One region of the Cryobacterium zhongshanensis genome, then DNA from elsewhere that is predicted to be linked to it. Evidence: predicted binding sites of a transcription regulator. Region 1 holds the regulator's gene; each other region holds the start of a gene.
The links. Region 1 encodes HspR, which represses chaperone genes until heat shock. Its sites were predicted from a motif close to AAGTTGAGTCNNNNNGACTCAACTT; they were not measured.

Region 1 (7,372 bases):
CTTCGCCGCGCCGATCGAGTCCTCGAGGTTGATGCCCGAGGCGCCGGCCTCCTCGACGAGGCGACGGACGTTACGGGCGACGCCGGCGGCATCCGCTGCGTAGCCCTTCTCGAAGTCGACAGACACCGGCAGGTCGACCGCACCGATGATGATGCGGGCGGCGGCGATCGCCTCGTCGACGGTGAGCCCGCCGCCGTCTTCGAGGCCGCGCACGTTGGACACCGAATGCGACGCCGTCGCGAGGGCCGTCACGCCGGGCGCCTCCGACACGATCTTCGCGGTGATGGCGTCCCAGACGTTCGTAACGATGAGCGGCGTGCCAGGAACGTGGAGCGCGTTGAGAAGTTCGGCCTTCTGGATCTGCTGAGTTGTCATGCCCCCAGCCTGACAAAGAACCCGACCGAGGCCGAGATCACAGCGGATGTCCAGACGATGGACAGGGACCGCCCAGCTACGCGAGCGGGTGCTGCCTGGACTTCACCGGGATCAGCAGCAGCAGCCCGACCAGGAGCACGAGCGCGATGCCGAGGATGCCCCAGACCTGGCTGCCGGACAGGCTGACGAACAGGGCGAAGAGCGTCGGTGCGAGGAAGGTCGCCGCCTTCCCGGTCGTCGCGTAGAGGCCGAAGATCTCGCCCTCGCGCCCGGCCGGGATACTGCGAGCCAGGAAGCTGCGGCTCGCGGACTGGGCCGGCCCGACGAACACGCACATCAGCAGGCCGAAGATCCAGAACATCGTCGCGCCGCCGGTGGCGAAGAAGAAGACGGCGAGGCCGGCGACGATCGTGCCGGACAGGGCGACCACCATCACGTTCTTGGCCCCGAGTCGGTCGTCGAGGCGGCCGACGAGCACCGTGGAGATGCCGGCGATGATGTTCGCGACGATCGCGAAGATGATCACGTCGCCGCTCGAGAAGCCGAAGGTGCCGGCCGCGAGGATGCCGCCGAACTGGAACACCCCGGTCAGGCCGTCACGGAAGACCGCGCTCGCGATCAGGAACAGCGCCATCTGGCGGTCATTGCGCCAGAGGGCGGCCACGTCGCGCCCGAGCAGGACATAGGAGCGGAAGAAACCGACCCGCTCGCGCTGGGCAGCGGCGGGGGCTCTGTACTCCTTGACCCGGAAGAGCAGCGGCAGGGCGAACAGTCCGAACCAGGCGGCCGCGATGAGCATCGACACCCGCACCGACAGCCCGTTGGCGTCCGTGACACCGAAGAGCCCGACGTCGGGGTGGATGAAGCCGAAGTAGAGGATGAGCAGCAGCACGATGCCGCCGAAGTAGCCCATCGACCACCCGAAGCCGCTGACCCTGCCGATGGTCTTCGGCGTGGAGACCTGGCCGAGCATCGCGTTGTAGTTGACGGTCGCGAATTCGTAGAACACGGTCCCGGCGGCGAGAAGGATCAGCCCGAGCAGCAGGAAGTCCGGAGAGGCCTGCACGAAGAACATCGCCGCCGTGAGGCCGACGACGATGAACGTGTTGACGCCGAGCCAGAGCTTGCGGCGACCGGAAGCGTCGGAGCGCTGCCCCGTGATCGGAGCGAGCAGGGCCACGAGCAGGCCGGCGATCGCGAGCGCCCAGCCGAGCTGGGCCGAGATGACGTCCTTGTCTCCGAACGACGACCCGGTGAGGTACACGGTGAAGACGAAGGTCGTGACGACGGCGTTGAAGGCGGCCGAACCGCCGTCCCAGAGGCTCCAGGCGATCACGCCGCGCCCGGCCGAGGTGGGGTGTTCTGCCGTGCCGCGGTGTTCCGCTGTCCCAGTCATGCGCTCAGAGTAGTGGTCGCCGGGGAACAGCGGGGAAATTACTCGGGAATCCAAAGTTGAGTCACTCCCACTCAACTTTCAGCTGGCTGGCTTGACTCCGATTTCAGGCGGTGCCACACTTGAGTCAATACCGCTCAACTCTTCGATGATCATACCGATCGTCCCGTTGAGCTCATACTTTGAAGGAGAACGCACACATGGCCCGTGCAGTAGGCATCGACCTCGGAACCACCAACTCGGTGGTGGCCGTCCTCGAGGGTGGAGAACCCACCGTTATCGCGAACGCCGAAGGCTTCCGCACCACCCCGTCCGTCGTCGCATTCACCAAGGACGGCGAGGTACTCGTCGGTGAGACCGCCAAGCGCCAGGCCGTCACCAACGTCGACCGCACCATTTCCTCGGTCAAGCGCCACATGGGCACCGACTGGACCGTCGGCATCGACGACAAGAAGTACACCCCGCAGGAGATCTCCGCCCGCATCCTCGCGAAGCTGAAGCGCGACGCCGAGCAGTACCTCGGCGACAAGGTGACGGATGCCGTCATCACCGTCCCCGCATACTTCAACGACGCCGAGCGCCAGGCCACGAAGGAGGCCGGAGAGATCTCGGGCCTCAACGTGCTCCGCATCATCAACGAGCCGACCGCGGCCGCGCTCGCCTACGGCCTCGACAAGGGCAAGGAAGACGAGCTCATCCTGGTCTTCGACCTCGGCGGCGGAACGTTCGACGTTTCCCTCCTCGAGGTGGGCAAGGACGACGACTTCTCGACCATCCAGGTGCGTTCGACCGCCGGTGACAACCGCCTCGGCGGCGACGACTGGGACCAGCGCATCGTCGACTACCTGATCAAGAAGTTCAAGGAAACCACCGGCGTCGACGTCTCCAAGGACAAGATCGCCAAGCAGCGCCTCAAGGAAGCCGCGGAGCAGGCCAAGAAGGAACTCTCCAGCAGCATGTCCACCAGCATCCAGCTGCCGTACCTCTCCCTGACCGAGAACGGCCCGGCCAACCTCGACGAGACGCTGACCCGCGCCCAGTTCGAGAAGATGACCGAGGACCTCCTCGACCGCACCAAGAAGCCCTTCCAGGACGTCATCCGCGAAGCCGGCGTCAAGGTGGGCGACATCGCCCACGTCGTGCTCGTCGGTGGTTCGACGCGTATGCCCGCCGTCTACGAGCTCGTCAAGAGCGAGACCGGTGGCAAGGACCCGAACAAGGGTGTCAACCCGGACGAGGTCGTCGCCGTCGGCGCAGCACTCCAGGCCGGTGTGCTGAAGGGCGAGCGCAAGGACGTCCTGCTGATCGACGTCACCCCGCTGAGCCTCGGTATCGAGACCAAGGGCGGCATCATGACGCGCCTCATCGAGCGCAACACGGCCATCCCGACCAAGCGCAGCGAAACCTTCACCACGGCAGACGACAACCAGCCGTCCGTCGCGATCCAGGTCTTCCAGGGCGAGCGTGAGTTCACCCGCGACAACAAGAACCTCGGCACCTTCGAGCTGACCGGCATCGCGCCGGCCCCGCGCGGCATCCCGCAGGTCGAGGTCACCTTCGACCTCGACGCCAACGGCATCGTGCACGTGTCCGCCAAGGACAAGGGCACCGGCAAGGAGCAGTCCATGACCATCACGGGCGGTTCCTCGCTCGCGAAGGAAGACATCGAGCGCATGGTGCGCGAGGGCGAAGAGCACGCCGCAGAAGACAAGCGTCGTCGCGAAACCGCCGAGACCCGCAACACCGCTGAGCAGCTCGCGTACTCGATCGAGAAGCTCCTCAAGGAGAACGACGAGAAGCTCCCGGCCGAGGTCAAGACCGAGGTCCAGGCCGACGTCGACGCACTCAAGTCCGCGCTCGCCGGAGACGACGACGCGGCCGTGAAGACCGCGTACGACAAGCTCAACGAGAGCCAGGGCAAGATTGGCGAGGCCATCTACAAGTCGAGCCAGGCGGATGCCGCGACGCCCCCCACCGAGACCGGCGAACCGACCGCTGACGCGGGCAAGTCCGACGAAGACGTGGTTGACGCCGAGGTTGTCGACGACGAGGAAGAAACCAAGAAGTAATGGCCAAGGACAAGGGTCCGGTCAACGGGCCGTCCGACGAGGAAGTGGAGCCGGTCGCCGCAGAGGAATCCGCGGCGGCCGAGGCCTCCGCTGACTCCGAGGCAGCGGCATCCGCTGAGGGCATCGAAGAAGACGAGTTGACGGTCCAGGACATCCTGGACGCCGCCACTCGCGAGGTCGCAGAGCCGACGAGCGAACATCTCGCCGACCTCAAGCGGGTCACCGCCGAGTATGCGAACTACCGCAAGCGCACCGAGGCGAACCGCGAGATCGAGCGTGAGCGCGTGACCGTGGACGTCGTCAAGGGCATGATTCCGGTGCTCGATGACCTGGACCGTGCTGAGAAGCACGGCGACCTCGTCGCAGACTCCGCATTCAGCACCATCGCAGCCAAACTGCGCACGAGCGTGGAGCGCCTCGGCGTGAAGCCGTTCGGCACGGTCGGCGAACCGTTCGATCCCACCGTGCACGAGGCCATCTTCCAGATGCCGACGCCCGATGTGACGGTCGACACGGTCGGCGAGGTGGTCGAGACCGGCTATTTCCTGGGCTCGACGCTGTTGCGTGTTGCCAAGGTCGTAGTCCAGGTACCGAGCGATGGCTAGCCAGGACTGGTTCGACAAAGACTTTTACAAGGTCCTCGGCGTCTCGAAAGACGTGACGCCGGCCGACCTCAAGAAGGCCTATCGCAAGCTCGCACGCAAGTATCACCCGGACTCCAACCCGGGCAATCCTGCGGCGGAAGCGAAGTTCAAGGAAATCAGCGAGGCGCACTCGGTGATCGGCGACCCTGCACAGCGGAAGGAATACGACGCTGTGCGGGCCATGGGCGGTGGAGCACGCTTCACCGCCCCCGGTGGCGGGGGTTCCCAACAGGGCGGCGGCTTCGACGACGTCTTCGGCGGCATGTTCGGTGGGGGTGCCCGGCAACAGGGCTACTCCTATCAGCAACAGGGCGGGTTTGACGACCTGCTCGGCGGCATGTTCGGCCGGGGCGGCGGCGCAGGTGGCTTCGGAACGTCAACGGGAGGGTTCCGCGGTTATGGCGGACCGACCCGGGGTCGTGACGTGGTCGCATCGACGACCGTCGACTTCATCACCGCGACCCACGGCGACCAGATCACCCTGCAGACGCAGGACGGTCGGGCCATCAAGGTCAGGATTCCCGCCGGCGTCGCCGACGGGCAGAAGATCAAGCTGCGCGGCCAGGGGCAGCACAGCCCGGACGGCGGCGAGGCCGGCGACATCGTCCTCACCGTGACGGTGCGCAAGCACCCCGTGTTCGAGCGCGACGGCCTGAACCTCAGGCTGCACGTGCCCGTGACGTTCGTCGAGGCCGCCCTCGGCGCGACGATCGAAGTGCCGACCCTGGGCGGAGCGCCGGTCAAGCTGCGCATCGCCCCCGGCACGCCGAGCGGGCGGGTCCTGCGCGTCAAGGGACGCGGCGTCGTGACCCCGAAGGGCACCGGCGACTTGCTCGCCGAGGTCCAGGTCGCGGTGCCGTCGCACCTGTCCAAGGACGCCGAGGAGAAGCTCGCGGCCTTCGCCGCTGCTCTCCCCGACGAGAACCCTCGTGACGAGCTGCTGGCGAGAGCGAGAGACTGACGGTGGACGAAAACACCCGGGTGTTCGTCATCTCGACGGCCGCAGAGCTTGCGGGCATGCACCCGCAGACGCTGCGACAGTACGATCGCCTGGGCCTGGTGAGTCCGGACCGCACCCCGGGCCGGTCTCGCCGGTACTCGATGCGTGATGTGGTGAAACTGCGGGAGATCGCGGAGCTGGGTGCCGAAGGCGTGAGCCTCGAAGGCATCCGGCGAATCATCGCGCTCGAGGACCACGTGCGCCGGCTCGAATCGCGCCTGCGCGAACTCGAGTCCGCACTCGCCGATGAACTGCTGAACCGTCCGGGCCGTCGCGTTTTCGCGGCCGGCCCGGCCGGTGAGGTCATCTCCATGCGCGCGGGTACCCGTACCCGCCGCGCCAACCAGGTCGTCATCTGGCGTCCGCTTGACGACCTCTGATCCCGTGGCGCCCGATCCCGCTGGGTTCGGCCCCGCCGCGTTCGACTTCGCCACGCTCCGGCGTTTCCCCGATGTCGAAGCCTCCAACCTCTTTGCGGTCGACGCGAGCGACCGGCTGATCCTCGACGAGGCGGCGGCGAGTCTTCCCGCCGAACGGCTCGTCGTTATCGAGGACCGATACGGCGCCCTCACCCTCGGCGCCGCCGCACTCTTCGGGGCCACCGGCATCCGCGTGCACCAGGACGCGCTCTCGGGCGAGGCCGCCCTCGCCCGGAACGCCGGGGAGCTCGGTCTCACCGACCGGTACCGCTCGTTCCCGCTGGGCGAGGACCTCCTGTCCGGCGCGACCCTCGTTCTCCTCCAGCTGCCGCGCAGCCTCGCCGCCCTCGACGAGATCGCCGCCGCCATCGCCCGCTTCGCCGATCCGACGGTCGTGGTGGTCGCCGGCGGGCGTCTCAAGCACATGACGCCGGCCATGAACGAGGTCCTCGCGCGGCACTTCGAGAGGCTCCAGGTCTCCCCGGCCCGGCAGAAGTCCCGGGTGCTGCGTGCTTCCGGCCCCCTTCGCGCCACGGAGCAGGTGAGCCCGGACTGGCCGCACGTCAGCAGGCACGACGACCTCGGGCTGACTGTGTGCGCCCACGGGGCCGCCTTCGCCGGAACCACGATCGACATCGGCACCCGCTACCTGCTGGGGTTCCTCGACCGCATGAAGCCGGGCGCCGTGCGCGCGATCGACCTCGGCTGCGGCACGGGGGTGCTCGCGGCCGCGCTCGCGCAGCGCCGACCCGAACTCACGATGATCGCGAGCGACCAGTCGGCCGCGGCCGTCGCATCCGCAAGGGCGACCATGATCGCCAACGGGGTCGCCGACCGGGTGACGGTCGTGCGCGATGACGCGCTCGGTTCCCAGGCGGATGCCTCGAGCGAGTTGATCCTGTTGAACCCGCCGTTCCACATCGGCTCCTCCGTGCATGCCGGCATTGCGCTCAAGCTCTTCGCCGATGCCGCACGGGTGCTCCGCCCCGGCGGTGAGTTGTGGACGGTGTGGAACACGCACCTCGGCTACCGGCCGGCGCTCACGCGCCTGGTCGGCCAGACGCACCAGGTGGACCGGAACGCCAAATTCACGGTCACGGTTTCCGTGCGCCGGTAGGCTCCGGCCGCGTGAAACATGCCGGAAATGGCGGTGTGATCTATCCGACACGCCCGGGATGCGGCCGAGAGTTGCGGCCCCCGACGGTTCACCGTAAAGTCATCTAAGTCACCCCACAGGTGCGGAAAGCCGAAGCGCTTACCGGCCTCAAGCGGGACCACTTCCAATCCCGATCAACGCGTAAATTCGTTGGTTGAGGTTGATGGCGTTTCACCAGATTCCCTTAGCGGGGGACCGAGCGAAACGACACGAAAGAAGAATAAGGAATTGCCTCGAAGCGACAGTCCATAAGGGCCTGAAGTCGAGGTGTCCGATCCTTGAGAACTCAACAGCGTGCACAATGTCAAATGCCAAA
Region 2 (7,372 bases), on a different contig from region 1:
GACCATGCAATTCGGAATCTTTTCGGTCGGAGACCTGACAACCGACCCCACCACCGGCCGCACCCCGACCGAGCAGGAGCGCATCAAGGCGATCCTGACGATCGCCCAGAAGGTCGAGGAAGTCGGCCTCGACGTCTTTGCCACCGGTGAGCATCACAACCCGCCCTTCGTGCCCTCGAGCCCGACCACCATGCTCGGCTACATCGCCGCCAAGACCGAACGCATCATCCTCTCGACGGCGACGACCCTGATCACGACGAGTGACCCGGTCAAGATCGCCGAAGATTTCGCGATGCTGCAGCACATCGCCGACGGCAGGGTCGACCTGACCCTCGGCCGCGGCAACACCGGCCCGGTCTACCCGTGGTTCGGCCAGGACATCCGCCAGGGCATTCCGCTCGCGCTCGAGAACTACGCACTGCTGCGCCGGCTCTGGACCGAGGAATTCGTGGACTGGGAGGGGCAGTTCCGCACCCCGCTCCAGGGTTTCCAGTCGACGCCCCGTCCCCTCGACGGCGTCGCGCCGTTCGTCTGGCACGGCAGCATCCGCACCCCCGAGATCGCCGAGCAGGCCGCGTTCTACGGAGACGGCTTCTTCGCCAACCACATCTTCTGGCCGGCTTCGCACACCGCGAAAATGGTCGGCTTCTACCGTCAGCGCTTCGAGCACTACGGCCACGGCACCGCAGAGCAGGCGATCGTCGGCCTCGGCGGACAGGTCTTCATGCGCAAGAACTCGCAGGACGCCGTGCGGGAGTTCCGCCCGTACTTCGACAACGCCCCCGTGTACGGTCACGGCCCGAGTCTCGAGGAGTTCACCTCGCAGACGCCGCTCACCGTCGGCAGCCCGCAGGAGGTCATCGACCGCACCCTCGGTTTCCGCGACTACGTGGGCGACTACCAGCGCCAGCTGTTCCTGATGGATCACGCCGGACTGCCGCTCAAGACCGTGCTCGAACAGCTCGACCTGCTCGGCGAAGAGGTCGTACCCGTGCTGCGCCGTGAGTTCGCGAAGAACCGCCCGGCAACGGTTCCGGATGCCCCCACCCACGCGTCGCTCGTCGCTGCGGCTGCCGCGGCCGCCGCAGCTCCCGACGGCGCACCCGTCGCCTCTCCGATCGCGGTGTCCTAGACATGGCCGAACGCACCCGGACCATCGCTGTCGTCACCGCGGGCCTCAGCCAGCCGTCCTTGACGAGGATGCTCGCCGACCGTCTCGCTCAGGCGACCTCCGCCCGACTGGCCGAGAAAGGCATCCCCACCGAGGTCAAGATCTTCGAACTGCGCGATGTCGCCCTCGACGTGATGAACAACATGCTCACCGGGTTCCCGAGCCCGAAGCTCGACGCGGTGATCGAAGCCGTGACCGGCGCGGACGGGCTCATCGCCGTCACGCCGATCTTCACGACCAGCGCGAGCGGACTGTTCAAGTCGTTCTTCGACGTCATCGACAACCGGTCGCTGACCGATATGCCGACGGTCATCGCGGCGACGGCCGGCACCGCACGCCACTCCCTGGCCCTCGACTACGCCATCCGCCCGATGTTCACCTACCTGCACGCCGTCGTCGCCACCACGGCGGTGTTCGCCGCCGCTGAGGACTGGGGCAGCGGTGCAGACACGGTCAAGACGCTGCCCGACCGCATCGACAGGGCGGCCGGGGAGCTTGCCGCGCTCATCGCCGCGTCCGACCGGTCGGATTCCGTGCGCGACCCGTTCACGATCGACGCGTCGTTCAGTCCGACCGGAGGCTTCCAGCCCTCGATCTGATCCGTTCCCTGCGAGAATGGCAGCATGCCCGCACCCACCGCTCTCCCCGCTGACCCCGAGCTGCTTGCCCAGCTTCTGCTCGCCCGTCGCGCGACCGCATTCTTCGCGCACGAGCTCAACGGGCTGTCGAACGTCGACCTCGACGGGGACTCGCTGTTGCCGGGCTGGAGCCGTCGCCACGTGATCGCGCACGTCGCGTACAACGCGAGGGGAATCGTCCGGCTCGTGACCTGGGCGCGCACCGACGTGGAAACGCCGATGTACGCCTCGAATGCGGCGCGCGACAGCGACATCGCAGTCGGGGCCGAGCTCGACCGTGAGGCCCTGCGCACTCTCTTCGACGTTGCGACCATCCAGCTCGACGCAGCGTGGCGCCGGCTCACCCCGGAGACGTGGAGCCACCTGGTCCGGACTCCGAGTGGCCGGGAGATTCCCGTGTCCGAGACCGTGTGGATGCGCAACCAGGAACTCTGGGTGCACACGATCGACCTCGCGACCGGCGCCGCCTTCAACGACGTGCCGGTCGAGGTGCTCGACCGGCTGCTCACCGAGATCACCGTCGCCTGGGCGGCGCGGGGCGACGGGGCAGACCTGGTGCTCTCGGTCACCGGAGCCCACCCCGAGCGCAGGTTCGGTGACCTCCGGTCCGCGGATCCCGTCGTGGTGTCCGGCAGCCTCGCTGCACTCGTGCAGTGGGCGACCGGGCGGGGCGGTTCCGGAGTGAGCTCGAGCACAGGGTCCCCGGCCGACCCGCCGCGGTGGCTCTGAGCTGGACTGCGCCGCGTGGCAGACTGGTAGTCGAAACAACGGGGGCAGACAGTGGACGATCCGCGCGCGAACATGCAGGACAACCGACTGGTCGCACTCGGGGCGCCCCACGCCGACTGGACGAAGACACCCGGGCGCACGCTCGGATTCTGGCTCACCCTCGCCGGGTTCGCCCTCGCGATTGTGCTCCCGTTCTGGGGAGTGATCGCCGTCCTGGTCGGGCTCGCATTTTCGATGCGTGCGATCAGGGTCATGCCCGCCGGCGTCCCCGGTCGCGGCCTGGTGCTCGCATCACTGGGTATCGCGGCGGCGACCCTGCTGCTCTCGGTGGCCCGCGGCATCCTCGGGGTGTGACGTCTGGACGTGTCCGGGGCGGGCGTGTCCGGCCTTCCCGCCGGCGTCCGTGATCGCTCCGTTCGCCGACCGCGTAACCGGCGATTTCCCAGGATGGGAAGGGAATGAAACCCACGGCCTGACGTTGGGTTGAGTCAGTAGCACTCAAGTTTCAACACCAGGAGGTCTCGTGCCTACATTCTTCGGTCCAGCGGATTCCGGCAACGGTTCGTTCGACGAGTTCATCGCCCGCTACCTGCAGGGCCAGCAGGGCGCCGCACCCGCGGGCCGCCCGATCGACATCACCCGGCTGCTCAGCCGCCGCACCCACGAGGTGCTCGCCGAGGCGGCCCAGTACGCGGTCGACCACGGGCACTCTCACGTCGACGTGCTGCACATCCTTCGGGTCCTCGTCCTGCGCGAACCGGCCGCCCAAGCGCTCCGGAATGCCGGAGCAGACCCCGCCGCCCTCGCCCTGGCCGCAGAGCAGCGCCTGCCGGAGCGCTCCGCCCCGACGGGCGACACGACGCCGGGCCTCACGCCATCCGCCCAGCGCGCCCTGCTCGACGCCCACCAGATCGCCCGCGCCTTCGGGTCGACGTACATCGACCCCGAACATCTCTTCTTCGCCTTCGTGGTGAACGAGGACTCCCCGGCCGGACAGATCCTCGCTGCGGCCGGCGTGACCCAGGAGTCCCTGCAGGCCGGCGCACGCGAGCCGCAGGATGCTGCGACGACCCAGGCCGCTGCCCCGGCATCCGCATCTGAGACGCCCATGCTCGACACCTACGGCACCGACCTCACGGCCCTGGCCCGCGACGGCAAGCTCGACCCCGTGATCGGCCGTGCCGACGAGATCGAACAGACGATCGAGATCCTCTCCCGCCGCACCAAGAACAACCCCGTGCTGATCGGCGAGGCCGGAGTCGGCAAGACCGCCGTCGTCGAGGGGCTCGCGCAGGCCATCGTCGCGGGAACCGTTCCCGAGCAGCTGCGCGGCAAGCGCGTCGTGGCACTCGACCTCGCGGCGATGGTCGCGGGAACCCGGTACCGCGGCGACTTCGAGGAACGCCTCGGCAAGACCATGGATGAGATCAGCGCCCACAACGGCGAGCTCCTCATCTTCATCGACGAACTGCACACCGTCGTCGGCGCCGGTGGATCCGGCGACGGCGGCATGGACGCCGGGAACATCCTCAAGCCCCGGCTCGCACGCGGTGAACTGCACGTCATCGGCGCGACGACGCTCAAGGAGTACCGCAAGGTCGAGAAGGACCCGGCGCTCGAACGCCGCTTCCAGACCGTGCGGGTCGGCGAGCCGAGCATCGACGACGCGGTCAGCATCCTCTCGGGGCTGCGCGGCCGTTACGAAGAGCACCACGGCGTCCGGTACACCGACGAGGCGCTGCGTGCCGCCGTCGAGCTCTCCTCCCGTTACGTGTCCGACCGGTTCCTGCCTGACAAGGCCATCGACCTGATCGACCAGGCCGGTGCCCGGCTCCGCCTGACCCTCGGTTCCCTGCCCGACCGTGCGGCCCTCGAGGCCCTGCGTGCGCGCGTGGTGACCCTCGAGGAGGCCAAGAGCGCCGCGGTCCTCACCGAACAGTACGAAGAGGCCTCCCGCCTTCGGGACGAGATCGAGACGGTCCAGTCACAGCTGGCGCGCGAGGACGACCCCGCACAGGCCGTCGCCGCGGAAGCCGTCGTCGGAGAGGCCGAGATCGCCGGCGTGATCGCCCGCGCGACGGGCATCCCCGTCGCCCGGCTCACCGCGGACGACCGCTCCCGCCTCGGCCTGCTCGAGGCCGAGCTGCACGAACGAGTCGTCGGCCAGGACGACGCCGTCGAACTCATCGCCAAGGCCGTGCGCCGCAATCGCACCGGCATGAACGACGCCGGCCGGCCCGTCGGGAGCTTCCTGTTCCTCGGGCCGACGGGCGTCGGCAAGACCGAGCTCGCCAAGGCCCTCGCCGGATCGCTTTTCGGCGACGAGCACGCGATGGTGCGCTTCGACATGAGCGAGTTCGGCGAACGCCACACCGTGAGCCGGCTCGTCGGGTCCCCTCCCGGCTACGTCGGCTACGACGAGGCCGGGCAGCTGACCGAGCGCGTACGCAGGACCCCGTACTCCGTGATCCTGCTCGACGAGATCGAGAAGGCCCACCCCGACGTGTTCAACCTGCTGTTGCAGGTTCTGGACGACGGCCGCCTGACCGACGGCCAGGGTCGCACCGTCGACTTCCGGAACACGGTCATCATCATGACCTCCAACCTCGGCTCTGAGTTCCTCGCCAGCCGGAGCGGCGCCCTGGGCTTCACCGCCCAGATCGATGGCGGGGCCGACAACGGCTTCGGCTCGGAGAAGGCTCTTCGTGACCGGGTGATGGGCAAGCTCCGCGAGGCCATGCGTCCGGAGTTCCTGAACCGGCTCGACGAGATCGTGCTGTTCCGCAAGCTCGACGCGCCGCAGCTGCACGACATCGTGCGGATGCTGCTCGGCGGGACGCGCACCCGGCTCGCCGCCCAGGGTCTCGGCCTCACGGTGCGCGAAGACGCGATCGACTGGATCGCCACGCGGGGGTACGAACCCGAGTACGGTGCCCGGCCGCTGCGCCGCGTGATCCAGCGTGAGCTCGACGACAAGATCGCCGACCTCCTCGTCGGATCGGCGCTGCTGGGGAGCACCGGTGTCGAGGTCTCGGTGGCGGACGGCGCTCTCGTCGTGGCCGCCGCGGCGGCCGCGCCTGGTCAGGCACTGCCTCTCGCCGCCTAGGACTCGCCGCAGGACTCGTCGCAGGATCGCCGCCAGGGTACTTCAGTCCCTGGCGGCGATCCCTGCGGCGATCTCCGCGGCGATTTCGGCCTCGGAGCGGGCATTGAACACGCCCCACATAATGTGCGTCGGGCCGCTGCCGTCGCTTCCCGGGGCCGCCGCCCGCGCGGTCCACTTGTTGGCGAGGGCGGCGCGACCGAGGTCCCGGAGGGAGTCGGCGATCCTGGTCTTCCTGAGCTTTCCGGCGACGACACTCCCGTCCTCCGCGAGCCGCCAGCCGCGATCGCTCGCGAGCACCTGGCCGATCTCCTCTTCGGTGAGCCAGCGCGAAAAACTGCGACCGGGCGGGTCGATGGCGGTGAGTTTCATGCTCGAAACTGTACCCAGCTTTCCGGGCGCGCGATTGAGAACCCGGACTGGTCAATCGCAGTACTGAAGGCTGTTGGACACATCAGTGGTCGCGGAGGAGGCTGAAGTCATGGAATACACACACCTCGGTCGCTCTGGTCTATCCGTGTCCCGGCTGTGCCTCGGCACCATGAACTTCGGGCCTCTCACCCCGGAACCGGAAGCGCACTCGATCATGGATTCGGCGCTGGCCTCCGGAATCAACTACTTCGACACCGCGAACGTCTACGGCGGCGCGCACGGCCCCGGCGCAACCGAGTCCCTCGTCGGTCGGTGGTTCGCCGGCGGCGGTGAGCGCAGGGAACGCACCGTGCTCGCGACGAAGCTCTACGGCACGACCTCGGACTGGCCGAACAACGGGCGGCTCTCCGCCCTCAATATCCGCCGCGCGCTCGACGCGAGCCTCCGGCGGCTGCAGACCGACTACATCGACATCTATCAGTTCCACCACATCGACAGGGAAACCCCCTGGGACGAGATCTGGCAGGCCATGGAAACGGCCGTGGCCCAGGGCAAGATCCTCTATGCGGGCAGCAGCAACTTCGCCGGCTGGCACATCGCGACGGCCCAGGCGGAAGCGCGGCGGCGCAACTTCACCGGACTCGTGAGCGAGCAGTCGATCTACAACCTCCTCACCCGGGACGTCGAGCTCGAAGTGCTCCCGGCGGCTCGGGCGAACGGGCTCGGCGTGATCGCCTGGTCCCCGCTGCAGGGCGGCCTCCTCGGGGGAGTGCTCGGCAAGGAGCGCGACGGTCGACGGCGCCTCGAGGGGCGATCCGCGGAGACGCTTGCCGCGCACCGCCCGGCCATCCAGGCGTTCGAGGACTTCGCCGCAGACCTGGGACACAAACCGGGAGACGTGGCCCTGGCCTGGCTCCTGCACCAGCCGGGAGTGACGGCGCCGATCGTCGGGCCGCGCACCCAGGCCCAGCTCGACGACGGCCTCCGGGCGCTCGACGTCACCCTCGATGCCGCAGCCCTGGCCCGGCTCGATGAGATCTTCCCCGGGCACAAGCCCGCCCCCGAGGACTACGCCTGGTGACCACGCCCGAAACGAGTCCCGAACCTGTATCAGACACTGCCAGCCCCGACAACCGCTCCACGAAGGAAACCATGCCGACCCGAATGATGCCGACCCGAATGATCGCCGACCGCACCGTGAGCACGATCGGACTCGGCGGAATGCCGATGTCGATCGAAGGACGACCGGATGCGGCCAGGTCCGTCGCGACGATCCACGCCGCCCTCGACGAGGGCGTGACCCTGTTCGACACTGCCGACGCCTATCACCTGCACGCCGACGAGGTCGGCCACAACGAG
Region 3 (7,372 bases), on a different contig from region 1:
CGCCGGACTGGAACCGGGAGTTGACCGGGGCGAGCACCTGGAACTGCAGCGCGAGTTCCGTCCCGGTCTGCGCGGAGGTCTCCCCGGGCGTCGGCAGGACGCCGAGCGCGCTGCGCCAGCGCGGAACGGACGGCGCGGGCGGGGCCGCGGGGGGTGTGGGGGACTGGAGTGCGTACAGGGCCGGCGGCGCGGATCGCCGGTTGAAGCGGTCGACGCCGGCCTCGTCGACCTCGATCGAGCCCGGGTTCCCGCCGTTCCGGCTCGTGACGAGGAGGGCGGCGACATGCTTGCAGTTGCTCCGCATCGGGCAGGTGCAGAGTCCGGTCGCGCGCACCGCGACCCCGGCGGGATTCAGGATGAACGAAATGGTCACCGTGTACGGGGAGCGTCCGGTGCCGCGAACCTTCCCGGTGAGCCTGGTCCCCGACTCGTCCCAGATCTCGGAGAGGACGTGGCCGTTGCGCGCGTAACGTTCACCGCGCGAAAAGGCCTGGCTTCCAACGAGGAGGGCGATCTCGTGTGAGCTGAGAGAGTGAGCCATAAGGGGGAAGAGGGTTCCTTAGAAGGTCGAACCCCATTCTCCCACGGTGTGCGGGCACTCGTCGGCGATGACGGCCCCGCGGGTGCGGCTCAGCGGGCCAGCCGGGCGGACGCGCCGGTGGGAACGACGATGAGCGGCACGGGCAGGGCGTTGAGCATGCGGTGGGCGGTAATGCCGAGGAAGATCGTGGTCGGCTGGGCGAGGCGGCTCGAACCGACGAAGGCGACCTCCTCCGCACGCCACTCGATGGCCTCGACGGCGGACTCCACGTTCTCGCCGACGGCGACCTCGGTCGTGATGGTGCCCGGTGCAGGCGCCCGCGTGGTGAAGTACTCGAGCACCGATTCCAGATGCGCCGTGCTCTCTGCGGTCCGGGCCGCCTCCAGTGCGGGTGTCGACTCGCCATGCTGGGTGCGCCGGGAGTCGACCTCGACGAGGGTGAGGAAGCGCACGTCCACGGTGAGGCCCGCCGTGAACGCCAGGAGCGAATCGAGGAGCGTCGACCAGCCGGGCCGGGTGCCGATCGCGCAGGTGATCCGGGAGAGCTGTGCCGGGGCGAGGTACCCGTGCGGTGCGAGCGCGACGGGAACGGGCGAGGCGTGCAGCAGTGCGTTGGCGACGCTGCCGATCGTGTAGCGGCCGCGGATGCCGTGCCGGGAGGCCCCGACGACGATCCGGTCGGAGTCGAATTCCGTGACGGCCCTCAGGAGACCGTCGGAGACAGCATCCGCCCAGATCAGGTGCGTCGTGGCCACAATGCCCGCCGGAACCCGCGCCGCGGCCCCGACGAGCCATTCGAGGCCCTGCTGCTCGAGGAGCGCCTCGAAGTCGGAGCCGGAGGCGCGCAGCCGTGAGGGCGCGACGGTCGAGTGCGGCAGCACCAGGCAGATCCGCAACTCGGCTCCGGTCAGGCGCGCGAGGGCGACACCGAGCTCGATGGCATCATTGCCGCGATCGGTTGCCTCGTAGGCGACGACGTAATTCGCTGTCCTGGTCACTCTGGATCTCCCTGGGGTCTCGGTGAAATATCGGTCGTGCTGGTCTGTGCGCTTCGGGGCCTGTGCTGCTGCTGCTCAGGGCTGCTCAGTGCTGGTCGTGATGCCGGTGCCCGTCGGTGTGGGCGGGTCCCGCGTGACTCGCCGGCACGTCGAGGGAGGGGTTGCGGTCGAAGAAGCCGACCGGCTTGAGCCAGAACGACACGGTGTCCGCCGGCATGATCGGCCACTCCTCCTGGCGGGTGATGTGGTGGATGCCGAAGACGTACCAGAGCACGATGTCGGTGTTCCGTACCGTTCGACCGGCACGGGTCCACTCGGGCAGGCCGTGGTCGACCGCGCTCTGGTTGACGAACTCACCGCAGGGCCAGCGCTGCCGGTCGTCGGAAGGCGTGACCCACACCGTGTGTCCGATCACCTGGGCGCGCTGGAACACCGGGGAGGCGGGGTCGAAGAACGCCGGGATGGCGCCGCCCGGAACGAGCTTGTACGACACCGGGGTGCCGAGCCCGTTGACCGCGGTCTCGTTCACGACCTTCCAGCTGCGCTGGGTCGTCCAGTCGTAGTCGTCGAAGCCCTCGGTCTCGATGGGCGTGTTCTGCTGGGTGAGGGCCAGGCCGAGCGGATTCGCGTCGTCGATCGGCTCGACGCGGGTCTCGGAGCGGAACACCGTGTTCTCGGGCCCGTCGATGTCGAGGTCCATCCGCGCGACGATGAAGTGCTGGTGGAAGGGCGCATAGGTGCGCGTGTCCACGAGGGTGCCGTTCGGGTGCGGCTGGCCCTCTGCGAGGCTCGTGACGACCATGATCCCGGTGGCACGTACCTCGCACTCCATGTTGCCGTCCTGGTAGAAGCGCCAGTAGACGAGGTATTCGTAGTTGGCGACGGTGACATGGAAGGAGACGACGAGGCGCCGCATCCGTCGTACCTCCGATCCACCGCTATGGTCGACGTGCTTCCAGAGCACCGCGTTGTCCTCTTCGTGGATGCAGATGGCGTTGGGGATCGCGTACGGTTCGCCGGCGCTGTTGTGCAGCACGGCGTCGAGGTAGCGGATCTCGCCGAGGCAGTCGCAGCCCAGTTCGAGGGAGGTGGTCATGAAGCCCAGGCCCCACTCGCCGATGTCGAAGGCCGTGCGACGGAAATGGTCGACGCTGGGATCCCGGTAGGGCACGACCATCTCGGCGAAGGAGAGCCGATTGGCGATCGGGCGCACCCGCTCGCCGTCCCGGTAGCTCACCTCGTGCAGGGTCATGCCCTCCCGGTAGTTGAAGCCGACCCGCAGCGACCAGTTCTGCCACTCGACCCGGTGGCCGGTGACCGTGAAGCTCGGCCCCTCCGGCTGCACGATGTCGAGCGGCTTGAGCGGCGGACGCCTGCTGAGGTCGCGGATGCGGGGCGGGATGAGGTGCGGGACGTATTCGCCCATCACGGCCGGCCGGTCGACCGCGAACGTGTCCTCGACGTCGAGGAGTTCCATCGTGTTGACGTCGATCACGAAGTGCAGGCCGCTCACCGGTCCGGCGTACGGGTTGGCGCCCGCCTCGGCGCGCACCCAGACGTCGGACCAGCCGATCCTCCGGCCCCGGAACCGCTCGGGGATGACGGCGTCGCCGTAGGTCCAGGTATCGATGAAGACGGTGTCGAGATCGGTGATGCCCCTGCGGGCGAGGGCCGCGACCACCTCCGGGTGCGCGCGGAGAGCGGCGTCCGCTTCGTCCCACTCGTCGACCGTGAAGTTGGCCTGCACGCCGGGCACCGTGCTCCAGTCCAGCAGGGCGTCGGCGCTGAGGGAGACGACCGCCAGCCAGGTGCTGTTCTCGGCCCGGTTCAGCACGACGAGCCGGGCGAGGCGCTCGGGGACCGCCCCCGCGACGTCGAAGGCGGCCCTGGCGTGCCGGCCCGGCTCGACGAGTTCGATCGAGGCGAACCTCCAGCCCGGTCCGACGCCGCGTTCGCGGGCGAGGATGCCTGCGGAGGCGGTGAACTCGTCGGCCGTCAGCGGGTCGAGGGGATGGAAGGTCATCGGGGCTCCTCGTGATCGGCTGTGCGTGTCGACGGCGCTGTTGCCCGGCACCGTTTGCGGTCATTATGGCACCGGTACCGTCGATCGTGAGTGCTAGCGGCATCCGCTGAGATCCCCTAAACTTGAGTCGATGCGACTCAGCTTTGCCCGTCGGCGGGTGGTCGCGCGAGAGAGAGGATCTTCCCCATGCAAGCAGGCCAGCAGCCGCCCCAGGAAGAAGCGAAATCTGCGCTCGAGAAGTACGGCGTGAACCTCACCGAGATCGCGAAGAGCGGCAAGCTCGACCCCGTGATCGGGCGCGACGCCGAGATCCGTCGCGTGAGCCAGGTGCTCACCCGCCGGACCAAGAACAACCCGGTTCTGATCGGCGAACCCGGCGTCGGGAAGACCGCCGTGGTCGAGGGCCTCGCCCAGCGGATCGTGGCCGGCGACGTCGCCGACTCGCTCAAGGGAAAGCAACTCGTGGCGCTCGACCTCGCGGCCCTCGTGGCCGGGGCGAAGTACCGCGGCGAGTTCGAGGAGCGATTGAAGGCCGTGCTCAAGGAGATCAACGACGCCGAGGGCCAGATCATCACCTTCGTCGACGAACTGCACACCCTGATGGGAGCGGGCGGCGGGGAGGGCTCGGTCGCGGCATCCAACATGCTCAAGCCGATGCTCGCGCGCGGCGAGCTGCGCCTGATCGGCGCGACGACGCTCAACGAATACCGTGAGTTCATCGAGAAGGACGCCGCCCTCGAGCGGCGCTTCCAGCCCGTGCTCGTCGACGAGCCGAGCGTCGAGGACACCGTCGCGATCCTGCGCGGCCTCAAGGAGCGCTACGAAGCCCACCACAAGGTGTCGATCGCGGATGCCGCCCTCGTCGCGGCCGCCTCGCTCTCGAACCGCTACATCACCGCCCGGCAACTGCCGGACAAGGCCATCGACCTGATCGACGAGGCCGCGAGCCGGCTCCGGATGGAGATCGACTCCGCACCCGTCGAGATCGACGAGCTGCGCCGCAGTGTCGACCGCCTCAAGCTCGAGGAGCTCGCGCTCAAGAAGGAGAAGGACGACGCCTCCCGCCAGCGACTCGAGAAGCTGCGGGCCGACCTGCTCGAACGTGAGGACACCCTGAAGGGGCTGCAGGCGCGCTGGGACAAGGAACGCGCCTCGCTCAACCGGGTCGGCGAACTCAAGACCCGGCTCGACACCGCGCGGAGCGAATCGGAGCGCGCCCAGCGCGAGGGCAACCTCGAACGCGCCTCCCGGCTGCTCTACGGCGACATCCCCGTGATGGAACGCGAGCTCGCCGCGGCGGAGCAGGCGGAGTCGGACGGGCCCCGGATGGTCAACGACCAGGTCACCGCGGAGGACATCGCCGCGGTCGTCGCCATGTGGACGGGCATTCCCGTCGGGCGCCTGCTCCAGGGCGAGACCGAGAAGCTCCTGAACCTCGAGGGCGAACTCGCGCACCGACTGATCGGCCAGAAGCGCGCCGTGCGCGCGGTCGCCGACGCCGTGCGCCGCAGCCGGGCCGGCATCTCCGACCCGGACCGGCCGACCGGCTCGTTCCTCTTCCTCGGCCCGACGGGCGTGGGCAAGACCGAGCTCGCCAAGGCGCTCGCCGAATTCCTCTTCGACGACGAGAAGGCCATGATCCGCATCGACATGAGCGAGTACGGCGAGAAGTTCTCGGTGTCCCGCCTGGTCGGTGCTCCTCCGGGCTACATCGGTTACGAACAGGGTGGGCAGCTCACCGAGGCGGTGCGCCGGCGCCCGTATTCGGTGATCCTGTTCGACGAGGTGGAGAAGGCGCATCCGGAGATCTTCGACGTGCTGCTGCAGGTGCTCGATGACGGGCGCCTCACCGACGGCCAGGGCCGCACGGTGGACTTCCGCAACACCATCCTCGTGCTGACCTCGAACCTCGGCTCGGCGTTCCTGATCGACCCCACCCTCAGCACCGAGCAGAAGGAGGAAGCCGTGCAACTGCTCGTGCGGCAGACCTTCAAGCCGGAGTTCGTCAACCGGCTCGACGACATCGTCGTCTTCCAGTCGCTGTCGATGGAGGACCTCGGCCAGATCGTGGAGCTCATGATCGACCGGCTCGAGAAGCGCCTCGTGGAGCGCCGCCTCGAACTCGCCGTGACCCCGAAGGCGCGCACCTGGCTCTCCGAACGCGGCTACGACCCGATGTACGGTGCCCGTCCGCTGCGGCGCCTCATGCAGACCGAGATCGACGACCGGCTCGCGACAGCGATCCTCTCCGGCAAGGTGCGCGACGGCGACACCGTGCTCGTGGACCTCGCGGCGGACGGCGACTCCCTCACGGTCACGCCGGCGCCCGCGGTGCCCGTGCCGGCGCATCCGCTCGACGAGGCCGACCTCTAGGTCACCTCGGGCACCGGCCCGTATCACCGCGAGAGCGGGTGAATCGTCGTTTTCGGGTCCCGAAACCGACGATTCACCCGCTTTCGCGGTCAGCGGAACGGGGGTTGAGCGACTGCGTGCTCGCGAGGGCGGGAACTAGGCTCGAAGCATGCGTGCAACTGTGATCTATGGCGAGCGGGACATCCGCCTCGAAGAAGTACCCGACCCGATTCTCTCGACCGGCGGTGACGCGATCGTGCGTGTCGTCGCAGCCTGCGTGTGCGGCTCCGACCTGTGGCCGTACCGCGGCGTGCAGCCCACCACCGAGCCGCACCGGATCGGCCACGAGTTCGTCGGAGTCGTCGAGGAGATCGGCGCAGACGTAACGACGATCAAGGTCGGCGACTTCGTCATCGCCCCCTTCTACGACTGCGACAACACCTGCATCAACTGCCGCAACGGCGTGAGCACCTCGTGCCTGCACGGCGGCTGGTGGGGTGCGGACGACCGGCTCGGCGGCTTCGCCGACGGCGCCCAGGGCGAGCGCGTGCGCGTTCCGCACGCGGACGGTTCCCTCGTCGCGACGCCGGCCATGCCGACGGATGCCCAGATCCCCGGCCTGCTGACCCTCGCCGATGTGATGGGTACCGGCCACCACGCCGCGGTCTCTGCGGGAGTGACCGCGGGCAGCACCGTCGTCGTCGTGGGTGACGGCGCCGTGGGCCTGTGCGCGATCATCGCCGCGAAGCGCCTCGGCGCCTCGCGGATCGTCGCCATGTCCCGGCACGCCTCGCGGCAGGTCGTCGCGCGCGAATTCGGCGCGACCGACATCGTCGAGGAGCGTGGCGCCGAGGGTGTCGCGAAGATCCGCGAGATGTTCGACGGTATCGGCGCGGACTTCGTGCTCGAGTGCGTCGGCACCAAGGAATCGATGGAGCAGGCGGTTGCGTCTGCCCGTCCCGGCGGAATGGTCGGCTACGTCGGCGTGCCCACCGGTGGCCCGATCGCGATGCAGCCCCTCTTCGGCCGCAACGTCGGGATCAACGGCGGCGTCGCATCCGTGCGCGGCTACATCGAGGAACTGCTCCCCGAGGTGCTCTCCGGGTCGATCAACCCGGGTCGCGTCTTCGACCTGGAGCTGCCGCTCGCCGACGTCGCCGAGGCATACGCCGCGATGGACGAACGCCGCGCGATCAAGGTGCTCCTCCGCCCCTGAACCGCCCGCGCCAGGCTCGGCTCGCGCCGTTCCTGACCGCGAGAGTACGAAAAGGGCCCCTTCACTTCGCGTGAAGGGGCCTTTTTCGTGCTCTCGCGAGGGGGGAGGGGCGGGTTAGTCGTTGGCGAGCAGGAGCTCGGCGAGGGGCTTGCGGGTGCGCGGGGCGATCTCGCGGGCGTAGAGCTCGGGGGAGAGGGCGTCGACGTCGCCGAGGACGCCGAGCACGGTCACCGAGACGACGG

Region 2: MQH31_RS13330 (ATP-dependent Clp protease ATP-binding subunit) is a predicted target of HspR. The motif match lies at 3,019-3,043, and genes of this name have one in related genera.
Region 3: MQH31_RS08630 (ATP-dependent Clp protease ATP-binding subunit) is a predicted target of HspR. The motif match lies at 3,682-3,706, and genes of this name have one in related genera.

Annotation. Positions count from the first base shown of each region.
Region 1 covers NZ_JALGAR010000004.1:391,562-398,933, forward strand. Annotated here, with positions in the region: gene MQH31_RS16010 (isocitrate lyase/PEP mutase family protein) at 1-375, opposite strand, end outside; gene MQH31_RS16015 (MFS transporter) at 452-1,771, opposite strand; gene dnaK (molecular chaperone DnaK) at 1,969-3,837, shown strand; gene MQH31_RS16025 (nucleotide exchange factor GrpE) at 3,837-4,442, shown strand; gene MQH31_RS16030 (DnaJ C-terminal domain-containing protein) at 4,435-5,442, shown strand; gene MQH31_RS16035 (heat shock protein transcriptional repressor HspR) at 5,445-5,861, shown strand; gene MQH31_RS16040 (class I SAM-dependent methyltransferase) at 5,848-7,017, shown strand.
Region 2 covers NZ_JALGAR010000003.1:368,928-376,299, reverse strand. Annotated here, with positions in the region: gene MQH31_RS13350 (LLM class flavin-dependent oxidoreductase) at 5-1,132, shown strand; gene MQH31_RS13345 (CE1759 family FMN reductase) at 1,135-1,770, shown strand; gene MQH31_RS13340 (maleylpyruvate isomerase family mycothiol-dependent enzyme) at 1,795-2,538, shown strand; gene MQH31_RS13335 (hypothetical protein) at 2,590-2,892, shown strand; gene MQH31_RS13330 (ATP-dependent Clp protease ATP-binding subunit) at 3,062-5,644, shown strand; gene MQH31_RS13325 (hypothetical protein) at 5,687-6,013, opposite strand; gene MQH31_RS13320 (aldo/keto reductase) at 6,123-7,094, shown strand; gene MQH31_RS13315 (aldo/keto reductase) at 7,181-7,372, shown strand, end outside.
Region 3 covers NZ_JALGAR010000002.1:5,971-13,342, forward strand. Annotated here, with positions in the region: gene MQH31_RS08615 (DEAD/DEAH box helicase) at 1-541, opposite strand, end outside; gene MQH31_RS08620 (universal stress protein) at 631-1,539, opposite strand; gene MQH31_RS08625 (primary-amine oxidase) at 1,625-3,562, opposite strand; gene MQH31_RS08630 (ATP-dependent Clp protease ATP-binding subunit) at 3,749-5,935, shown strand; gene MQH31_RS08635 (zinc-dependent alcohol dehydrogenase family protein) at 6,084-7,130, shown strand; gene MQH31_RS08640 (nitroreductase family protein) at 7,245-7,372, opposite strand, start outside.